DNA from 2 places in the Streptomyces sp. CNX435 genome. Region 1 is predicted to be linked to the other one. Evidence: predicted binding sites of a transcription regulator. Region 1 holds the regulator's gene; the other holds the start of a gene.
What was found. Region 1 encodes HspR, which represses chaperone genes until heat shock. Its sites were predicted from a motif close to TTGAGNNNNNNNNNCTCAA; they were not measured.
Positions count from the first base shown of each region.

Region 1 (10,095 bases):
GGCGTGCAGGTCGTGTCCGAGGCCGCCGCCCCCGGGCACCTGTACGTGCGTGGCGCCGGCGCCGGTCAGGCCGCCCTCGCGGCCCCACAGGACGGTGACGGAGCCGGTCCAGTTCCCGTCCTCGGCGCGGGCGGCGACGGCGAGGTCGGTGAGCCCGTCGCCGTCGAGGTCGCGGGCGGCGAGCCGGTTGCCGAAGCGGTCGTCCGCGCCGGGGTCGCCGGGGACGCCGGCGGTGGCCTGGCTGAAGACGGTGGACGACGCGGCGCCGACGCCGTCCGCGGAGCCGTAGCTGACGAGGACGTAACCGGCCCGTGTGTGGCCGCCGGCGGTGCCGCCGGGGGCGCCGGTGGCGAGGTCGGCGTAGCCGTCGCCGTCGAAGTCGGCCCGTACGGTACGGGCTTCGGCGCCGGCCGCGTCGGCCGACACCGCACGCTCCCCGCCCGCGCCCGTGCCGCCGTCCGAGTCCTCCGCCCCCGTCGCCTGGGCGGTGACGGCCGCCGCGCCGGCTGTGGCGAGGCAGGCGGCGAGGGCGGCGAGGGTGCGGATGCGCATGGGGGGTCCTTCCGGTGGTGGCGGTCTGGTGACGCTCGTGCGTCGGGTTGTGTTCACTCCCGCGTCATACGACGCGCCTCGCCCCGCGATGGTTGTACCAACGGTTGCGCCAATACGCCCACGGCCGGCCCCGCATGGTCACGGGACCGGCCGCCGTGGGGGGTTGCTCGTGGTGTCCCCGTGGTGCGTACCGCTCGTCGTACTGCCTCGCCGTACCGCTCGTACCGCTTCGCCGTACCGCCGCCTCGCCGTACTACGTCGCCGGCTGCGGCTCCGGCTCGCTCTCCGCCGCCGCGGCGCCGTCCGCGGGCGGATTCTCCGCCGGCGTCTTCACCGAGTCCAGCAGGACCTGCGCCACGTCCACGACGGCCAGCGACTCCTTCGCCGCTCCCGCGTTCTTCTTGCCGTTTACGGAGTCCGTAAGCATCACGAGGCAGAAAGGGCACGCGGTGGACAGAATGTCCGGGTCCAGCGACAGCGCCTCGTCCACGCGCTCGTCGTTGATCCGCTTGCCGATGCGCTCCTCCATCCACATGCGGGCGCCGCCGGCGCCGCAGCAGAAGCCGCGCTCCTTGTGCCGGTGCATCTCCTCGTTCCGTACGCCCGGGACCTTGGCGATGATCTCGCGCGGGGGCGTGTAGACCTTGTTGTGCCGGCCCAGGTAGCAGGGGTCGTGGTACGTGATGATCCCCTCGACCGGCGTCACCGGGACCAGCCGGCCCTCGTCCACGAGGTGCTGGAGCAGCTGCGTGTGGTGGACGACCTCGTAGTGGCCGCCGAGCTGCGGGTACTCGTTGGCGATGGTGTTGAAGCAGTGCGGGCAGGTGGCGACGATCTTCTTCTTCGCCTTCTCGACCGTCACGCCCTCTTCTTCATCCTCGCCGAACGCCATGTTGAGCATCGCGACGTTCTCCTCGCCCAGCTGCTGGAAGAGGAACTCGTTGCCCAGGCGCCGCGGCGAGTCGCCGGTGCACTTCTCGTCGCCGCCCATGATCGCGAACTTCACGCCGGCGATGTGCAGCAGCTCCGCGAACGCCTTGGTGGTCTTCTTCGCCCGGTCCTCCAACGCGCCCGCGCAGCCGACCCAGTACAGATAGTCGACCTCGGAGAGGTCCTCGACGTCCTTGCCGACGACCGGGATCTCGATGCCCGTCTCCGCCGCCAGCTCCTTCGTCCACTCCAGCCGCTGCTTCTTGGCGAGCCCCCAGGGGTTGCCCTTCTTCTCCAGGTTCTTCAGCATCGTGCCCGCCTCGGACGGGAACGAGCTCTCGATCATCACCTGGTAGCGGCGCATGTCGACGATGTGGTCGACGTGCTCGATGTCCACGGGGCACTGCTCGACGCACGCACCGCAGGTGGTGCAGGACCACAGCACGTCGGGGTCGATGACACCCTGCTCCGCCGCGGTGCCGATCAGCGCCCGCTCCGCCTCGGCGAGCGCGTCCGCCGGGACGTCCGCGAGCTGCTCCGCGGTCGCCTTCTCCTCGCCCTCGGCCGACTTGCCGCCGCCGGCGAGCAGGTACGGGGCCTTGGCGGCGGCGTGCTCGCGCAGCGCCATGACGAGCAGCTTGGGCGACAGCGGCTTGCCGGTGTTCCAGGCCGGGCACTGCGACTGGCAGCGGCCGCACTCCGTACAGGTGGAGAAGTCGAGGATGCCCTTCCAGGAGAAGTGCTCGACCTGGCTGACGCCGAAGACGGTCTCCTCGCCGTCCTCGTCGTCGAAGACGGTCTCGAAGTCGATCGGCTTGCCGTCGGAGACCATCGGCTGCAGCGGGCCGAGGGCGACCGCGCCGTCGGCGTTGCGCTTGAACCAGATGTTGGGGAAGGCGAGGAAGCGGTGCCAGGCCACGCCCATCGTGGTGTTGAGGCCGAGGACGGTCGCCCAGATGAAGGAGACCGAGATCTTGATCATCGCGACGAGGTAGACGAGGTTCTGTACGGAGCCGGTGTCCATTCCGTCGACCGCGGCCGTGATCGGGTACGACACGAAGTACCCGGCCTCGTACGAATCGACGTGGTGCAGCGCGCCCTCCAGCCCGCGCAGCAGGAGGATGCAGACGCCGATGACGAGGATGACGTACTCGACGAAGTACGCCTGCCACATCGTGGAGCCCGTGAAGCGGGACTTGCGGCCGGCCTTCGACGGCAGGCTCAGCTGCCGGATCGCGATGAGCGTGAGGATGCCCAGCGTGGTCATCAGCGCGATGAACTCCACGAACAGCTCGTACGGGAGCCAGTCGCCGAGCACCGGCAGCAGCCAGTCGGCCTGGAACAGCTGCCCGAAGGCGTTGACGAGCGTCAGTACCAGGGTGAGGAAGCCGATGGCGACGAACCAGTGCGCGAAGCCGATGACGCCCCAGCGGTTCATCCGGGTGTGGCCGAGGAACTCCTTGGCCAGGGTGACGCTGCGCGCGACCGGGTCGTCCGTGCGGCTGCCGGCGGGGACCGGCTTGCCGAGGCGGACGAAGCCGACGATCTGCCCGACGGCGCGAGCGAAGAGCGCGACGCCGACCGCGGTGATCACCAGCGATACGACGATGGCGGCGAGCTGCATGGAGGGCTCCTCGGCCTGTCTGCTGCGTTTCTACTGCTCTACTGCGTTGGTCCCGGTCTACTGCGTTGGTCCTGGCTTACCCGGCTTCTACTAAGCGGTAACTTACCGCTCCCCGGCCCGAGCGTACCCGGGTGTCCCGGGCCTGAAGAAGCCGCCCGGCCGGTGACGTGCGTCGCGCCTCCGGTGCCATCGCGGCCGTCGGCCCGTAGCCCGATAACCCATTCCCACCTGCGATGACGCACAAAACTTGAGTCTTCGCGACTCAGCTGAATTGCGCCCGGCGCATCGCCCATGGCACTCTTGAGCCTGACCAGCTCAAGGCAGAGCACCTGAATCCGGAGGATAGACAACATGGCACGTGCGGTCGGCATCGACCTGGGCACGACGAACTCTGTCGTCAGTGTTCTCGAGGGCGGTGAGCCCAGCGTCATCACCAACGCCGAGGGCGCCAGGACCACGCCGTCCGTCGTCGCCTTCGCCAAGAACGGCGAGGTGCTCGTCGGCGAGGTGGCGAAGCGCCAGGCGGTCACCAACGTCGAGCGGACCATCCGGTCGGTCAAGCGCCACATGGGCACCGACTGGAAGCAGCCGATCGACGAGAAGGAGTTCACCCCCCAGCAGATCTCCGCGTTCATCCTGCAGAAGCTGAAGCGGGACGCGGAGGCGTACCTGGGCGAGAAGGTGACCGACGCGGTCATCACCGTCCCGGCGTACTTCAACGACTCCGAGCGCCAGGCGACCAAGGAGGCCGGCGAGATCGCCGGCCTGAACGTCCTGCGCATCGTCAACGAGCCCACCGCCGCGGCCCTCGCGTACGGCATGGAGAAGGAAGACCAGACCATCCTGGTCTTCGACCTCGGCGGCGGCACCTTCGACGTCTCGCTGCTGGAGATCGGCGAGGGCGTCGTGGAGGTCCGGGCCACCAACGGCGACAACCACCTCGGCGGTGACGACTGGGACCAGCGCGTCGTCGACTACCTCGTCAAGCAGTTCCAGAACGGCCACGGCGTCGACCTGGCCAAGGACAAGATGGCGCTGCAGCGCCTCCGCGAGGCCGCCGAGAAGGCGAAGATCGAGCTGTCCTCGTCCACCGAGACGACGATCAACCTGCCGTACATCACCGCGTCCGCCGAGGGCCCGCTGCACCTGGACGAGAAGCTGACCCGGGCGCAGTTCCAGCAGCTGACCCAGGATCTGCTGGAGCGCTGCAAGACGCCGTTCCACAACGTCATCAAGGACGCCCGCATCGAGCTGTCCGAGATCGACCACGTCGTCCTCGTCGGCGGCTCGACCCGCATGCCGGCCGTCGCCGAGCTGGTCAAGGAGCTGACCAGCGGCAAGGAGGCCAACAAGGGCGTCAACCCGGACGAGGTCGTCGCCGTCGGCGCCGCACTCCAGGCCGGCGTGCTCAAGGGCGAGGTCAAGGACGTCCTGCTGCTCGACGTCACCCCGCTGTCCCTCGGCATCGAGACCAAGGGCGGCATCATGACCAAGCTCATCGAGCGCAACACCACGATCCCGACGAAGCGTTCGGAGACCTTCACCACGGCCGAGGACAACCAGCCGTCGGTGCAGATCCAGGTCTTCCAGGGCGAGCGTGAGATCGCCGCGTACAACAAGAAGCTCGGCATGTTCGAGCTGACCGGCCTGCCGCCGGCCCCGCGGAACGTGCCGCAGATCGAGGTCACGTTCGACATCGACGCCAACGGCATCATGCACGTCGCCGCGAAGGACCTCGGCACGGGCAAGGAGCAGAAGATGACCGTCACCGGCGGCTCCGCGCTGCCGAAGGACGACATCGAGCGCATGATGCGCGACGCCGAGCAGTACGCCGAGGAGGACCACAAGCGCCGCGAGGCGGCCGAGACCCGCAACCAGGCGGAGCAGGTCGTCTACACCACCGAGAAGTTCCTCCAGGACAACGAGGACAAGGTGCCCGGCGACGTGAAGTCCGAGGTCGAGGCCGCGGTCGGCGACCTCAAGGAGGCGCTGAAGGGCGAGGACACCGCGGCCATCCGCGAGGCGACCGAGAAGGCCGCGGCCACCAGCCAGAAGCTCGGCCAGGCGCTCTACGCCGACGCCCAGGCGTCCGGCGCCGGCGCCGCCGCGCCCGGCGGCGAGGGCGCGCAGCAGGCGCAGAGCGACGCCCCCGGCGCCGCCGCCGGTGCCGACGACGACGTCGTCGACGCCGAGATCGTGGACGACGACAAGCCTAAGGACGGTGCCGCGTGACGGAGGAGACCCCGGGCTTCGAGGAGAAGCCCGACGTCCCCACCGACGCAGAGACAGCGGAGGCACAGCCGGGCGGCCAGGCCGGCGCGGGCACCTCGCCCGCCGGCGCCCGGCGCGCCGACGGAGCCGGGTCGGGGGCCGCCGGGAACGGGGACGGGAACAGCCCCCTTTCGGGTCGTCTGGACGAGACCCGCAAGGCGCTCGACGAGCGGACGAAGGACCTGCAGCGGCTGCAGGCGGAGTACCAGAACTACCGCCGGCGGGTGGAGCGGGACCGGGTCGCGGTCAAGGAGATCGCGATCGCGAACCTGCTCACCGGGCTGCTGCCGGTGCTCGACGACATCGGGCGGGCCCGGGACCACGAGGAGCTGGTCGGCGGGTTCAAGTCGGTCGCCGAGTCGCTGGAGACCGTCGTGGCCAAGATGGGTCTGATGCAGTTCGGCAAGGAGGGCGAGCCCTTCGACCCGCTGATCCACGAGGCGCTGATGCACAGCTACTCGCCGGAGGTCACCGAGACCACGTGCGTGCAGATTCTGCAGCCGGGGTATCGGATCGGCGAGCGTACGATCCGCCCCGCGCGGGTCGCCGTGGCCGAGCCGCAGCCGGGTGCGACGGTGTCGCAGGGCGATGTCGTGGAGAGAAAGGGCGAGGACTCGGACGAGAAGGAGACCGACGCGGACGACGGCGGGGCGGCGAAGTCCGCCGGCTCCGGTTCCGGTTCCGGTTCCGTGAAGGACGAGACTGCCGGAGGAGAGACGGACAGCGGTGGCCCGGACGAGGGGTGAGGCCGTAGCCGCCGCCGAGGGACGAGAGGAGGGACGCCGGGAGTGAGTACGAAGGACTTCATCGAGAAGGACTACTACAAGGTTCTCGGCGTCCCGAAGGACGCCACCGAGGCCGAGATCAAGAAGGCGTACCGCAAGCTCGCCCGGCAGTACCACCCGGACGCCAACAAGGGCGACGCGGCGGCCGAGGAGCGCTTCAAGGAGGTCTCCGAGGCCAACGACGTGCTCGGCGACCCCAAGCGGCGCAAGGAGTACGACGAGGCGCGCACCCTCTTCGGCAACGGCGGCTTCCGCCCCGGCCCGGGCGCCGGCGGCGGTTCGTTCAACTTCGACCTCGGCGACCTCTTCGGCGGCTCGGGCCCGGGCCCCGGCGGCGCCGGCGGCCAGACGACCACCGGCGGCTTCGGCGGCGGCCTCGGCGACGTCTTCGGCGGGCTGTTCAACCGCGGCGGCGGGCGTACGCAGCCGCGCCGCGGCCAGGACATCGAGTCGGAGGTCACGCTCAGCTTCACCGAGGCCATCGAGGGCGCCACGGTGCCGCTGCGGATGTCGTCGTCGGCCCCCTGCAAGACGTGCGCCGGCACGGGCGACAAGAACGGCTCCCCGCGGGTCTGCCCGACCTGCGTGGGCACCGGTCAGGTCTCCCGCGGCGGCGGTGGCGGCTTCTCGCTGACCGACCCGTGCGTGGACTGCAAGGGCCGCGGGCTCATCGCCCAGGACCCCTGCGACGTCTGCAAGGGCAGTGGCCGCGCCAAGTCGTCCCGCACGATGCAGGTCCGCATCCCCGCGGGGGTGCAGGACGGGCAGCGGATACGGCTCCGCGGCAAGGGCGGCCCGGGCGAGCGCGGCGGGCCGGGCGGCGACCTGTACGTCGTCGTCCACGTCGACGGCCACCCGGTCTTCGGCCGCAAGGGCGACAACCTGCTGGTGACGGTCCCCGTCACCTTCCCGGAGGCGGCCCTCGGCGCGGACATCAAGGTGCCCACGCTCGGCGGCCCGCCGGTCACCCTGAAGCTGCCGCCGGGCACCCCCAACGGACGTACGATGCGCGCCCGCGGCAAGGGCGCCGTCCGCAAGGACGGCACGCGCGGGGACCTGCTCGTCACCGTCGAGGTGACGGTGCCGAAGGAGACGGACGGCTCGGCGCGCGAGTCGCTGGAGTCGTACCGGAAGGCGACCGTGGGTGAGGACCCACGCGCGGAGCTGTTCAAGGCCGCGAAGGGAGCTTGACGACGATGAACGGCAGGAACGGCGGCGGTGCCCGCGGCGCCCGTGGCCGCAACCCGTACGAGCTGACCGAGGAGACGCCGGTCTACGTCATCTCCGTGGCCGCCGAACTCTCGGGCCTGCACCCGCAGACCCTCCGCCAGTACGACCGCCTCGGCCTGGTCTGCCCGGACCGCACGGCCGGGCGCGGCCGGCGGTATTCGGCGCGGGACATCGCGCTGCTGCGGCAGGTGCAGGCGCTGAGCCAGGACGAGGGCGTCAATCTGGCCGGGATCAAGCGGATCATCGAGCTGGAGACGCAGGTCGCGGCGCTGCAGGCGAAGGTGGCGGAGCTGACGGACGCGCTGGACGGCGCGGCGTCGGCGATGGCGCAGCGGGAGGCGCAGGTGCATGCGTCGTACCGGCGGGATCTGGTGCCGTATCAGCAGGTGCAGCAGACGAGTGCGCTGGTGGTGTGGAAGCCGAAGAAGAAGCGGGGCTGAGCCTCGGCTCAGTCGGCGAGGTAGGTGACCTCCACGTGGGGCGGGAGCCCTGCGTGGAGGCTTCTTGCGTGTGTCCGCAGGGAGACTTGGTCCAGTGAGTCGAGCCCGGCGAGCGGAGAGAGGTCGAGCCGGCCGCGGGCCGGCAGGTCGAGTACGAGGCGCCTGAGCCTGGGGAAGAGCCGGGGGAGCGGCGCCAGGTCCTGTACGTAGGCGGGTTGGTCGTCGATCAGCCCGAGGAACCGGACATCCGGCAGTGCGGCACCGGTGGGGGCGACGGACAGCAGGTATGGCCGGGACCGCAGCGCTACGAGCTGAGGGAGCGCGGCCAGCGCCTCCCAGTCGTCCGCGGCGGCCTCGTGCCGCCAGCCCAGGTAGACGTCGGCGAGCTTGGGGTGCTTGGCCAGGGGGTGCAGCCCGGAGGTGTAGGCGGTGAGCAGGTTGAGGGTGGTCAGCTCCGGCAGCGGCGGCAGCGTGTCGAGATCGAGCAGGTGCGTTCGCTCGGGCGACAAGGAAAGGAACTTGAGCCGCGGCAGTGAGGCGAGCAGTTCGCGGGTGCTGTCGGCGAGTCCGTGCACCTCGTCCAGGATGAGGGTGCGCAGAGGCAGTCCGGCGAGGGCTGAGGCGTCGTACAGGCCCATGCACTCGGTGAGCCGCAGTTCGCGAAGCTCGTGCTGGCCGCGCAGGAAGTCCAGGTCTCCCAGCGCGTGCCGGTTGCGGATGATCAGCTTGGCGAGACGGAACGAGGCCAGGGTTTCGCGTAGTTCGAACGGGTCGAGCGGGCCGCCGCGTACCTCGACCAGGGGGCGGCCTCCGAGCCTGCGCAGGGCCTGTAGCTCGGCGTCGGAGGTGACGGTGAAGTACAGATCGTCCGCGTCGAGGCGGGCGATGACCTCGTCGGCGTACTCCTCGGTGTCGAAGCGCTGCCAGGCCCAGGCGAGTTGCCGGCGCACGTCCAGTGAGGGATGGGTGGCGTAGCGGGCAAGGAACGGGATGGCGCGGTCCGAGTCCACGTGGCTGGCGGCAACGGCGATCAGCGGCGCCGCCTCGTCGGCCGCCTCCTCCGGGCCCGGCAGCAGGTCCAGGACAAGCGGCCCGGTCGCGCCCAGTGCACGCGCCTCCATCGTGGTCCTCGGCGGTATCAGTGCCTCCGTCTCCCGCTCCACCGCCTCCCGTACCGCCGGGGCCAGTTCGGCCGCGTGCTCCAGGCAGGCGGTGGCCAGCAGCCGGATGCGTACCCCCTCCACCCCCTCCCGCGCCTGCGCCGCCGCCAGCAGTTCCCGCAGGATCTCCTCCCGCTCCCGCGGGCGGGCCTGCGCCACCGCCATGCGGATGACGTCCTCCCACTGGTCGTCCGCCGCGTGTGCCGCCAGCACGCCGATGTCGCCCTCCTCCACCGCGGCACGCGCCCCCAGGTAGTCCTGGAAGGTGCGGTGGACGAAGTCGACGGCGCCGGGGCCCGGTTCGCGGAGGAGCCCGCTGCGGTCGCGGAAGTGCTCCAGCACGGCCGCCGCGTCGCCGAGGGCGGCGACTTCCGGGACGGCCGGGAGGGCGGCGGCGACGACGCTTTCGGCGCGGTCGCGGTCCAGCTCCGTGCGGCCGTTGCGGATCAGCCAGTACGCGAGGCGCTGCAGCACCTGGAGCTGGGGTTCCTCGCGCAGGTCGGGTACGGCCATGTCGCGTTCGCGGTCGCGGCGGGAGAGCAGCATCGACAGGGCGGCCTCGTACAGCTCCTTGCGCCCGCGCGGGAGGTGGCCGCGGCGGGCGCGGTTGAGCGCGCACATGAGGCCGCACATGAGCGGGTTGGTGGCGAGCCGGCCGAGGTCGGAGGTGTGCCGTACGGCGGCGGTGAGCTGCTGTTCGTACGCCGCCAGCTGGGCGTCGTCCGCGGCCGGGTCGCCGGTGCGTGCGCCGGTGCGTACGGCGGCGTGCCAGCGGGCGATGAAGCGGGCGAGGTCGGCGGGGCGCATGGGGGCGAGGGTCAGCTCGGTGAAGCCGTCGGCGGCGAGCCAGTCCTCGCCGACGGCGGAGGGGCGGGAGGTGACGAGCCAGCGGTTGCCGGGGAAGGCGTCGATGAGGTCGGAGAGCCAGCGGCGGGTGCGGTCGCGCTCGGCGCGGGGGACCTCGTCGATGCCGTCGACGAGGAGCAGGCCGCGGCCGGCGGTGAGCACGCGGTGCTCCCAGCCGTCGGGCTGGGCGCCGGCGAGGGGGGTGCCGGTGGCGGCGAGGAAGTCGCGGGGGGCGGGGAGGCGCTGGCCGTGGCGGG
Region 1 is NZ_JCANTA010000011.1:113,266-123,360, reverse strand. It holds gene T328_RS19660 (FG-GAP repeat protein) at 1-552, opposite strand, end outside; gene T328_RS19655 (heterodisulfide reductase-related iron-sulfur binding cluster) at 806-3,106, opposite strand; gene dnaK (molecular chaperone DnaK) at 3,458-5,338, shown strand; gene grpE (nucleotide exchange factor GrpE) at 5,335-6,123, shown strand; gene dnaJ (molecular chaperone DnaJ) at 6,166-7,353, shown strand; gene T328_RS19635 (heat shock protein transcriptional repressor HspR) at 7,359-7,832, shown strand; gene T328_RS19630 (NACHT domain-containing protein) at 7,841-10,095, opposite strand, start outside.

Region 2 (10,095 bases), on a different contig from region 1:
TCGCCGCGTACTCGCTGAGCAGCGAGTCGTAGACGTTGTAGCGGGCCTGGTCCGGGGCGAGGTAGTTCAGCGGGGTGTAGTCCTCGCCGGTCTTCTGGTCGACGAGCACCGCGTGCCGGTGGCCGAACGTGCCGCGCCGGGAGTCCTGGCCGGCGAGCCGGACCGGGGTGCCCTCCATCAGCAGCGAGCCGAACGCCAGCGTCTCGCCCATGCCCCAGTCGATCGTGTCCTCCTCGACCATCGTGACCCGGCGCTGCAGCTGCGGCAGCAGCCGCGGGTGCACCGAGACCTGGTCGGGCAGGCTGACCTGGGAGTCGGCGATCCGCTTGACGACCTCCTCGGAGATGGCCGTGTCCATGGCGACCGGGAAGCCGGGCAGCGCGTGCGGCGGCACCTCGGCCGGGGCGGGCGTCTCGGTGGCGTCCCGTACCTCGGTGAAGACCTTCTCCAGCTGGCCCTGGAAGTCCTGCAGCGCCTGCTCGGCCTCTTCCATGGTGATGTCGCCGCGGCCGATCAGCGACTCGGTGTAGAGCTTGCGCACCGAGCGCTTCTTGTCGATCAGCTCGACCATCTGGGGGTTGGTGAACTGCGGGTTGTCGCCCTCGTTGTGCCCGCGGCGGCGGTAGCAGATGAGGTCGATGACCACGTCCTTGTTGAACGCCTGGCGGTACTCGAAGGCCAGCCGGGCGACGCGCACGACGGCCTCGGGGTCGTCGCCGTTGACGTGGAAGATCGGCGCCTCGATCATGCGGGCCACGTCCGTGGCGTACATCGAGGAGCGTGCGGACTCCGGCGGGGCGGTGAAGCCGACCTGGTTGTTGATGACGACGTGCACGGTGCCGCCGCAGCGGTAGCCGCGCAGCTGCGACATGTTGAGCGTCTCGGCCACCACGCCCTGGCCGGCGAACGCGGCGTCGCCGTGCAGCGCGAGCGGCAGCACGGTGAAGTCCGTGCCGCCCTTGCCGATGATGTCCTGCTTGGCGCGGACCACGCCCTCCAGCACCGGGTCGACGGCCTCCAGGTGGGAGGGGTTGGCGGTGAGCGAGACCTTGATCTGCTCGCCGTCCAGTCCGGTGAAGGTGCCCTCCGTGCCCAGGTGGTACTTCACGTCGCCGGAGCCGTGCATCGACTTCGGGTCGAGGTTGCCCTCGAACTCGCGGAAGATCTGCGCGTACGACTTGCCGACGATGTTCGCCAGGACGTTGAGCCGGCCGCGGTGCGCCATGCCGATGACGACCTCGTCGAGGCGGGACTCGGCGGCGGCGTCGATGACCGCGTCCAGCAGCGGGATGACGGACTCGCCGCCCTCCAGCGAGAAGCGCTTCTGGCCGACGTACTTCGTCTGCAGGAACGTCTCGAACGCCTCCGCGGCGTTCAGCCGGCGCAGGATGCGCAGCTGCTCCTCGCGCTCCGGGGTGTCATGCGGGCGCTCCACCCGCTCCTGGATCCACTTGCGCTCCTTGGGATCCTGGATGTGCATGTACTCGATGCCGGTGGTGCGGCAGTACGAGTCGCGCAGCACGCCGAGGATGTCGCGGAGCTTCATCATCGACTTGCCGGAGAAGCCGCCGACCGCGAACTCCCGCTCCAGGTCCCAGAGCGTCAGGCCGTGCTCGGTGACGTCGAGGTCGGGGTGCTTGCGCTGCTTGTACTCCAGCGGGTCGGTGTCGGCCATCACGTGGCCGCGGACCCGGTAGGAGTGGATCAGGTCGAAGACCCGGGCGGCCTTGGTGACGTCGTCGTCGTGGCTGGCGTCGATGTCGCGGAGCCAGCGGACGGGCTCGTACGGGATGCGCAGGGACTTGAAGACCTCGTCGAAGAAGTCGTTCTCGCCCAGCAGCAGCTGGTGCATGATCCGCAGGAACTCGCCGGAGGCGGCGCCCTGGATGACGCGGTGGTCGTACGTCGACGTCAGCGTCATCACCTTGGAGACGCCCAGCTTGTTCAGGGTGTCCTGGGAGGTGCCCTGGAACTCGGCGGGGTAGTCCATCGCGCCGACGCCGAGGATCATGGACTGGCCGGGCATCAGCCGCGGCACGGAGTGGACGGTGCCGATGCCGCCGGGGTTGGTGAGCGAGCACGTCACACCGGTGAAGTCGTCCATGGTCAGCTTGTTGGACCGGGCGCGGCGGACGATGTCCTCGTACGCCTGCCAGAACTCGAAGAAGTTGAGCGTCTCGGCCTTCCTGATGGCCGCGACGACGAGCTGGCGGTCGCCGTTGGGCTTGACCAGGTCGATGGCCAGGCCGAGGTTGACGTGCTCGGGCTTGACCAGGGTGGGCTTGCCGTCCTTCTCCGCGAAGGAGTGGTTCATCGACGGCATCAGCTTCATCGCCTGGACCATCGCGTACCCGATGAGGTGCGTGAAGGAGACCTTCCCGCCGCGGGCGCGCTTCAGGTGGTTGTTGATGACGATGCGGTTGTCGAAGAGGAGCTTCACCGGGACCGCGCGGACGGAGGTGGCCGTCGGCAGCTCCAGCGAGGCGTTCATGTTCTTGGCGACGGCGGCGGCCGGGCCCCGCAGGGTGACCAGCTCGGGGCCGGCGGCCGGGGCGGCGGCGGGCTTCGCGGCCGGCCGGGCCGGCTTGGCCGCCGGCGGGGCGGGTGCGGCAGTCGCGGGCTTGGCCTGCGGCGGCGCCACGGGCCGGCCGTCGGCGACGGGCGTCGTCGGCGCGGGGGCCGTCGGGGCGGGGGCCTGCTGCGGCGGCGCTGCGGGGGCCGCCGGCGCGGGCTGCGCCTGGGCCGGCGCGGCGGACTGCGCGCCGTCCGGCGACGGGGGCGCGGCGGGGGCGGGGGGCGCCGCCTCGGTCGCTGCCCCCTGCTTCCCGGCGGCGACGCCGGGCTTGTAGTCGGCGAAGAAGTCCCACCAGGCCCGGTCCACGGAGTTCGGATCCTGTTGGTACTGCTGATAGATCTCGTCGACGAGCCACTCGTTGGGACCGAACGCCGCGGCAGGGTCCCGGCCCTGGCTCGGCTCTTCGGTACGGACGCTCGACGAGCTGCTCTTAGGGGACTGTGACGACACGGCGGCAACCGCCCTCTTCCGCTTCACAAGGTGATGGACAGCGGAAAACAAGGCTACGCCCACTGAGCTGGTACGTGCAGGCCGCACCCGCTCGGGGTCGCGCAAGTCACAATGCGAACGTGGTTTGGGTCCGGGATTTGGCGGGAAAAGGTGAAAGTTTGGCCGCGCCCGGCATGCCAAGACCACTGCGGTGGTGCCGCGTCCCGCCGTCGTACGGGGCCGTTCACCGGCCGCTCTGTGCCCGCTCTGGGCCCGCTCTGTGCCCGCTCTGTGCTCTGCCGTGTCCCCACGCTCCGACAAGGTGAAGTGTAGGTCAAGTCACGAACGAGCGTTAACCCGGAAGGGTGAGCCTGATCCGGCAGCCGCGGGGCGATTCGGCCACACCGATCCGGCCGCCGTGCAGATCCACCGCCCAGCGCGCGATGGCCAGCCCCAGCCCGGTGCCGCCGCCGTCCGCTCCGTGGCCGAGCACCCCGGTCTCCCGGCCGCGGTTGAAGCGCTCGAAGACCCGGTGCCGCTCGGCGGCGGGGATGCCGGGGCCCTCGTCGAGCACCTCCACCTCCAGCGCGTCGGGCTCCGTGCCGGAGCGGGCCCGCACGGTGACCCGGCCGCCGGGCGGGCTGTGCTTCACGGCGTTGTCGATGAGGTTCGCCATCACCTGGTGCAGGCGCTCGGCGTCGGCCCGTACGACCAGCTCGGGCGGCCAGACGTCCAGGTGCAGCCGGACGTCGCCGCGCCCCGCGGGGCCGGGGGCGTCGGCGCTCGCCTCCGGGGCGTCGGCCGCGCCGTGGGCGCCGCTGCCGAAGTGCGCCTCCTTCAGCACCCCCGCGAGGTACGGCTCCACCGAGAAGCGCCGCAGCCGCAGCGGCACCACCCCGCTGTCGATCCGCGACAGGTCGAGCAGCTGCTCCACCAGCCGGCCCAGCCGCTCGGTCTGGCGCAGCGCCGTGCGCATCGTGTCCGGGTCGGCCTCGGAGACGCCGTCCACCACGTTCTCCAGCACGGCGCGCAGGGCGGCGATCGGGGTGCGCAGCTCGTGCGAGACGTTGGCGACCAGCTCCTTGCGGTGCCGGTCGACGGACTGGAGGTCGGCCGCCATGCGGTTGAAGGTCTGCGCCAGCTCGCCGAACTCGTCGCGGCGGCGGGTGGCCAGCCGGGCGGTGTAGTCGCCGTGCGCCATGGCGCGGGTGACGGCCGTCATCTGCCCCAGCGGCGACGTCAGCCGCTGGCCCACGAACTGGGTGATCAGCAGCGCGGCGATGAGTGAGAAGACCGTGATCAGCCGGACCTCGGTGGAGGAGCGGATCGCCACCCACACCAGCCCGGTGGCGATCACCACCGAGCCGATGACGAGGGCGCCCAGCGCGGCGTTCACCGACCGCATCGGGTCCAGCGGGCGCAGCGCGTCCCACACCCGGCGCCAGAAGCCGGGCTCCGTGCCGCTGTCCGCGGTCGTCATGTGGCCGGGGTCTCCAGCGCGTATCCCACGCCGTGGACCGTACGGATCCGCTCCGCGCCTATCTTGCGGCGCAGCGCCTTGATGTGGCTGTCGACGGTCCGCGTCCCCGAGGCGTCCTCCCACTCCCAGACCTCCACCAGGAGCTGCTCCCGGGAGAGCACCGCCCGCGGCTGGTTCGCCAGACACGCCAGCAGCTCGAACTCCGTCGGCGTCAGGTGTACGTCGTCCCCGCCGACCCGTACCCGCCGCTCGGTGTGGTCGATCTCCAGCTCGCCCAGGCGCAGCGTGTCGTCCCGGACGGTGCCCGCCGCCAGCGTGGCGCGCTCCACGCGGCGCAGGAGCACGTGCACCCGCGCGGCCAGCTCGCGCATGGAGAAGGGCTTGGTCATGTAGTCGTCGGCGCCGACGCCGAGACCGACGAGCATGTCCGTCTCGTCGTCCCGCGCGGTGAGCATCAGCACCGGCACGAGCCGCTCGGCTTGGACCCGGCGGCACACCTCCAGCCCGTCGAAGCCGGGCAGCATCACGTCGAGCACGAGCAGGTCGGGCCCCCACTCCGCGGCGGTGGCCACCGCCGCCGGGCCGTCGCCGGCCGTGCGTATCTGGAAGCCTTCGGCGCGCAGCCGCGCCGATATGGCCTGGCCGATGGTCGGGTCGTCTTCGACGACCAGCACCCTGCGCTGGGCACCGGGCGTCACCGTGGCCGCGTGGTCAGCGCGGCCGTTCAGGTGTCTGTCTGCCATTGGTTCGTGGCCCTCGCGTCTCTTCCCCGTAGGCCCTCCGGTTCTGCTAGCAGCGTATGGGGAGGTGACGCGACTCGGCTATGGGGAACGGACAGCCCCGCGGTGCGTTGTGTGCGCGGCGTTCGGTGGACGGACGGCGAGGTGGACGGCGTCGGGGGCGCCGCGGCGTACCGGGATCTCCTCGGTGCGTACGCCGGTGAAGCCGGCGGCGCGGAGGGCGTCCTCGAACTCGGGGGAGGGGCGGGCCGACCAGACGGCGAGGACGCCGCCGGGGGTGAGGCGGTCGCGGCAGGCGGCGAGGCCGGCGGGGGCGTAGAGGCCCGCGTTGCCGTCGGTGACGGTCCAGTCGGGGCCGTTGTCGATGTCGAGGCAGATCGCGTCGTAGGAGTGGCGGTAGGAGTGGCGGTGGGGGTGGGGGGCGGTGGTGAGGTGGTCGAGGAGGTCGGCTTCGACGAGTTCGACGCGGGGGTCGGCGAGGGCGGGGCCGCTGAGGCGGGCGAGGGGTGCGGAGCGTACGGCGGCCCCGGGTGCGGGGGCGTCGGGTGAGGGGGCCCTGGCTGAGGGGGCGTCGGGTGCGGGGGCGTTGGGCTCGTCGGCCGCGGGCGGGGCGGGCTCGCGCCCGGCGGTCGCGGGGTCCGTATGCCACTCGATGACCGCCGGCTCGCGCTCGACCACCGTGATCCGCCCCCAGCGCGGGTCCGCCGCCGCCTCGGCGAGCGAGAAGCCCACCCCGAGCCCGCCGATCAGCACGGCCGGGGCCCGGCCGGCGCTCCGCACGGCCTCCGCCGCGGCCCGGATCAGCAGTCGCTCGGAGCGGCCGTCCGAGGTGTCCATGAGGAAGACGCCGTTCGCGATGATCTCGTGGTGCGCGCCGCGCCGCCGCAGCACGACCTCCCCGTACGGGCCGGACCTGCGGTCGACCGTCGTCGCGTCGTCGTCGCTGCTCATGGCCCTATCCTGCACGATCGCTCACAGCGAACAGACGGCCGGGAACATCACGACCCCCCTTCGGGTTGAGCCCCTGTAACTCAACTTGCATGCCGAAGGGGAGATCAATGGCTACTGAGTCCGGCTCGAACACGCCGCTGGCCCTGCCCGTACTGCCGCTCGATTCCGCCGACCAGGACGTCGTGCTCCCCGGCATGGTCGTGCCGCTCGACCTCTCGGACCGCGAGGTGCGGGCCGCGGTCGAGGCCGCACAGGCCGCGGCACGCGGCAGCGGACACAAACCCCGGGTGCTGCTCGTTCCACGGGTCGACGGCACGTACGTGGGCACGGGTGTCCTCGGCCGTGTCGAGCAGGTCGGCCGGCTGGCCGACGGCGACCCGGGCGCGCTGATCCGCGGCGTCGCCCGGATCCGCATCGGCGCCGGCACCACTGGCCCCGGGGCCGCGCTGTGGGTGGAGGGCACCGAGATCGAGGAGTCCGTCCCCGATCCGGTTCCCGGCGCCGTCGCGGAGCTGATGAAGGAGTACAAGGCGGTCGCGACCGACTGGCTGCGCAAGCGCGGCGCCTGGCAGGTCGTGGACCGCGTACAGCAGATCGACGACGTCGGCCAGCTCGCCGACAACGCCGGCTACTCGCCGTTCCTCACCGCCGAGCAGCGCGTGGAGCTGCTGGAGACCACGGACCCGGTGGCCCGGCTCAAGCTGGCCACGCAGTGGCTGAAGGACCACCTGGCCGAGCAGGACGTCGCCGAGTCCATCGCCAAGGACGTCCAGGAGGGCGTCGACAAGCAGCAGCGCGAGTTCCTGCTGCGGCGTCAGCTGGAGGCCGTGCGCAAGGAGCTGCGCGAGCTGAACGGCGAGCCCGACGGCGAGGAGTCCGACGACTACCGTACCCGGGTCGAGGCCGCCGACCTGCCCGAGAAGGTCCGCGAGGCGGCCCTGAAGGAGGTCGACAAGCTGGAGCGCAGCTCCGACGCCTCGCCCGAGGGCGGCTGGATAAGGACGTGGCTCGACACGGTCCTGGAGATGCCGTGGCACGAGCGCACGGAGGACGCGTACGACATCACCGGCGCCAGGGAGATCCTGGACGCCGACCACGCGGGCCTGGAGGACGTCAAGGAGCGCATCACCGAGTACCTGGCGGTGCGCAAGCGCCGCGCCGACCGGGGCCTGGGCCTCGTCGGCGGCCGGCGCGGCGGCGCCGTGCTCGCGCTCGTCGGCCCGCCCGGCGTCGGCAAGACGTCGCTGGGCGAGTCCGTGGCGCGGGCCATGGGCCGCAAGTTCGTCCGGGTCGCGCTGGGCGGCGTACGGGACGAGGCGGAGATCCGCGGCCACCGGCGTACGTACGTCGGCGCGCTGCCCGGCCGCGTCGTACGGGCCGTCAAGGAGGCCGGGTCGATGAACCCGGTCGTGCTGCTGGACGAGATCGACAAGGTCGGCTCCGACTTCCGCGGCGACCCGGCCGCGGCCCTGCTGGAGGTCCTGGACCCGGCGCAGAACCACACGTTCCGCGACCACTACCTGGAAGTCGAACTGGACCTGTCCGACGTGGTCTTCCTCGCCACCGCCAACGTCCTCGAAGCCATCCCCGAGGCGCTGCTGGACCGGATGGAACTGGTCCGTCTCGACGGCTACACCGAGGACGAGAAGGTCACCATCGCCCGCGACCACCTGCTGCCGCGGCAGCTGGAGCGCGCGGGTCTGGAGGCCGGCGAGGTCGCCGTCGAGGACGACGCGCTGCGGAAGCTGGCCGGCGAGTACACCCGCGAGGCGGGCGTACGGAACCTGGAGCGCGCCCTCGCCCGGCTGCTCCGCAAGATCGCGGCGCAGCACGAACTGGGCGAGGCGAAGCTGCCGTACACCGTCGGCGTAGACCGGCTCCGCCCGCTCATCGGCCGCCCGCACCACACCCCGGAGTCCGCCACCGACCCGGCCGAGCGCCGCACGGCGGTCCCCGGCGTGGCGACGGGCCTGGCGGTGACGGGCGCCGGCGGCGACGTGCTGTACATCGAAGCGTCGCTGGCCGACCCCGAGTCGGGCGCGTCCGGGCTGACCCTGACGGGGCAGCTGGGCGACGTGATGAAGGAGTCGGCGCACATCGCGCTCTCCTTCCTGCGCTCGCGCGGGGCGGAGCTGGAGCTGCCGGTGGGGGACCTCAAGGACCGGGGTATCCACCTGCACGTACCGGCGGGCGCGGTCCCGAAGGACGGCCCGAGCGCGGGCGTCACCATGACGACGGCGCTGGCGTCGCTGCTGAGCGGACGGCAGGTGCGGACGGACGTGGCGATGACCGGTGAGGTGTCGCTGACGGGCCGGGTGCTGCCGATCGGCGGCGTGAAGCAGAAGCTGCTGGCGGCGCACCGGGCGGGGGTCAGCACGGTGATCATCCCGAAGCGGAACGAGCCGGACCTGGACGACGTGCCGGCGGAGGTGCTGGAGAAGCTGGAGGTCCACCCGGTCTCCGACGTCCGCCACGTCCTGGACCTGGCCCTGACCCCGGCCGACGCCACCGCCCCGGCCGACCGCGACCGCCCGGAGATCCCGCTGGCGGCCTGACCCCCCGTCTCCCGTCCCGCTCGCCCGGCCCAGCCCGGCCACAGGCACGGCCCCTCCCGACCACCCACCCGGGAGGGGCCGTTCGGCGTGGGCGCGGCGCGCAGGGCCGAGGTGACGGAACTGTCCGAGCGGTTGGTAGCGTCCTGTCATTCGACGTCCCCGAATCGCCACAGGAGCCGACGTGGTCCGCCCCCTCCGTTCAGCCACCCTCGCGGCGGTCGCTGCCGCGGCCCTGCTGGTCTCCGCGTGCGGGGGCGACGACTCCGGGTCGTCGGACGACAAGATCGAGGGCGCGGCGAAGAGCAGCCCGGCGACGTCGCCGTCCGCGGCTGAGGGCGATGCGGACGCGCCGGAGATCAAGCTGCCGGCCAGCGTGGAACTGGTCTTCGAGGGCTGGGAGTCGGAGGACCCGGAGGAGCAGGCGGTCCTGGACTCCGGAGCGCAGCGGCAGCGGGCCACGTACGAGGCGATCACCCAGGACCCGCCCAACCCGGACTCCGAGTACATCGCGCTCTACAACATGAAGGGCACCGGTGCGTGGACGTCGCTGCAGGACTGGGTCGGCGAGTTCAAGGACGCCAACGCCACCGTGGAGGGCACGTTCCGCTTCTTCGCCCCGGAGGTGAAGGTCGCCGACGACGGCGCCACCGCCACGCTCCGGTTCTGCTCCGACGAGCGCGACGTGGACCAGAAGAGCCGTGAAACCGGCAAGGTCCTGACCCAGTCGGACCCGTACGAATTCGTCGAGTACCGCACGACGCTGCAGAAGGGCGACGAGGGCGCGTGGCTGACGGCCGACGTCACCAACCACCGGGACGTGTGCGATGCGGGAGGGCTGTCGCAGTGAGGATCCGCAGACTCGCCACTCTCGCAGCCGCCGCGACTCTCCTGCTTTTGCCGCTGACGCAGGACGCCCTCGCCCAGGACGGCATCGGCTTGGAAGGTGACTCGGATCCCGACGACGGCACCATCAGCGCCACCGCCACCCAGGTCGTCGTCGAGCAGACCGGGGGCGGGGGGCAGGGCGGGCAGCCCATCAGCGCCGTGGACACGAACTGGACGCCGCCCGCCTGCTGGCACGAGCCCGTCGCCACTCCGCGGGAGCTGGAGCAGGCGGTGGAGGCCATCGAGAACGGCAACCTCGTGCCCGTCAGCTCCAGCCTGAACTGGGGCACCGACCTCATGCTCGAGCACTACCGCGACGGCGGCGACGGAAATCCCGAGAACTACGCCCTGGACCAGCAGGGCGAAGGGATGTGGTGGCGCGCAGTGCGCAACCCCAACCGGGAGGACGACTTCGAGTCGCGCGAATGCGACCAGCAACTGATGTTCTGGGCTGACGACGAAACCGCTCCCGACGTGCCC
Region 2 is NZ_JCANTA010000032.1:1,991-12,085, forward strand. It holds gene T328_RS32840 (multifunctional oxoglutarate decarboxylase/oxoglutarate dehydrogenase thiamine pyrophosphate-binding subunit/dihydrolipoyllysine-residue succinyltransferase subunit) at 1-3,025, opposite strand, end outside; gene T328_RS32845 (HAMP domain-containing sensor histidine kinase) at 3,357-4,484, opposite strand; gene T328_RS32850 (response regulator transcription factor) at 4,481-5,227, opposite strand; gene T328_RS32855 (spermidine synthase family protein) at 5,306-6,175, opposite strand; gene lon (endopeptidase La) at 6,283-8,730, shown strand; gene T328_RS32865 (hypothetical protein) at 8,912-9,577, shown strand; gene T328_RS32870 (hypothetical protein) at 9,625-10,095, shown strand, end outside.
Region 2: a site for HspR is predicted at 6,241-6,259, ahead of lon (endopeptidase La). Genes of this name have one in related genera too.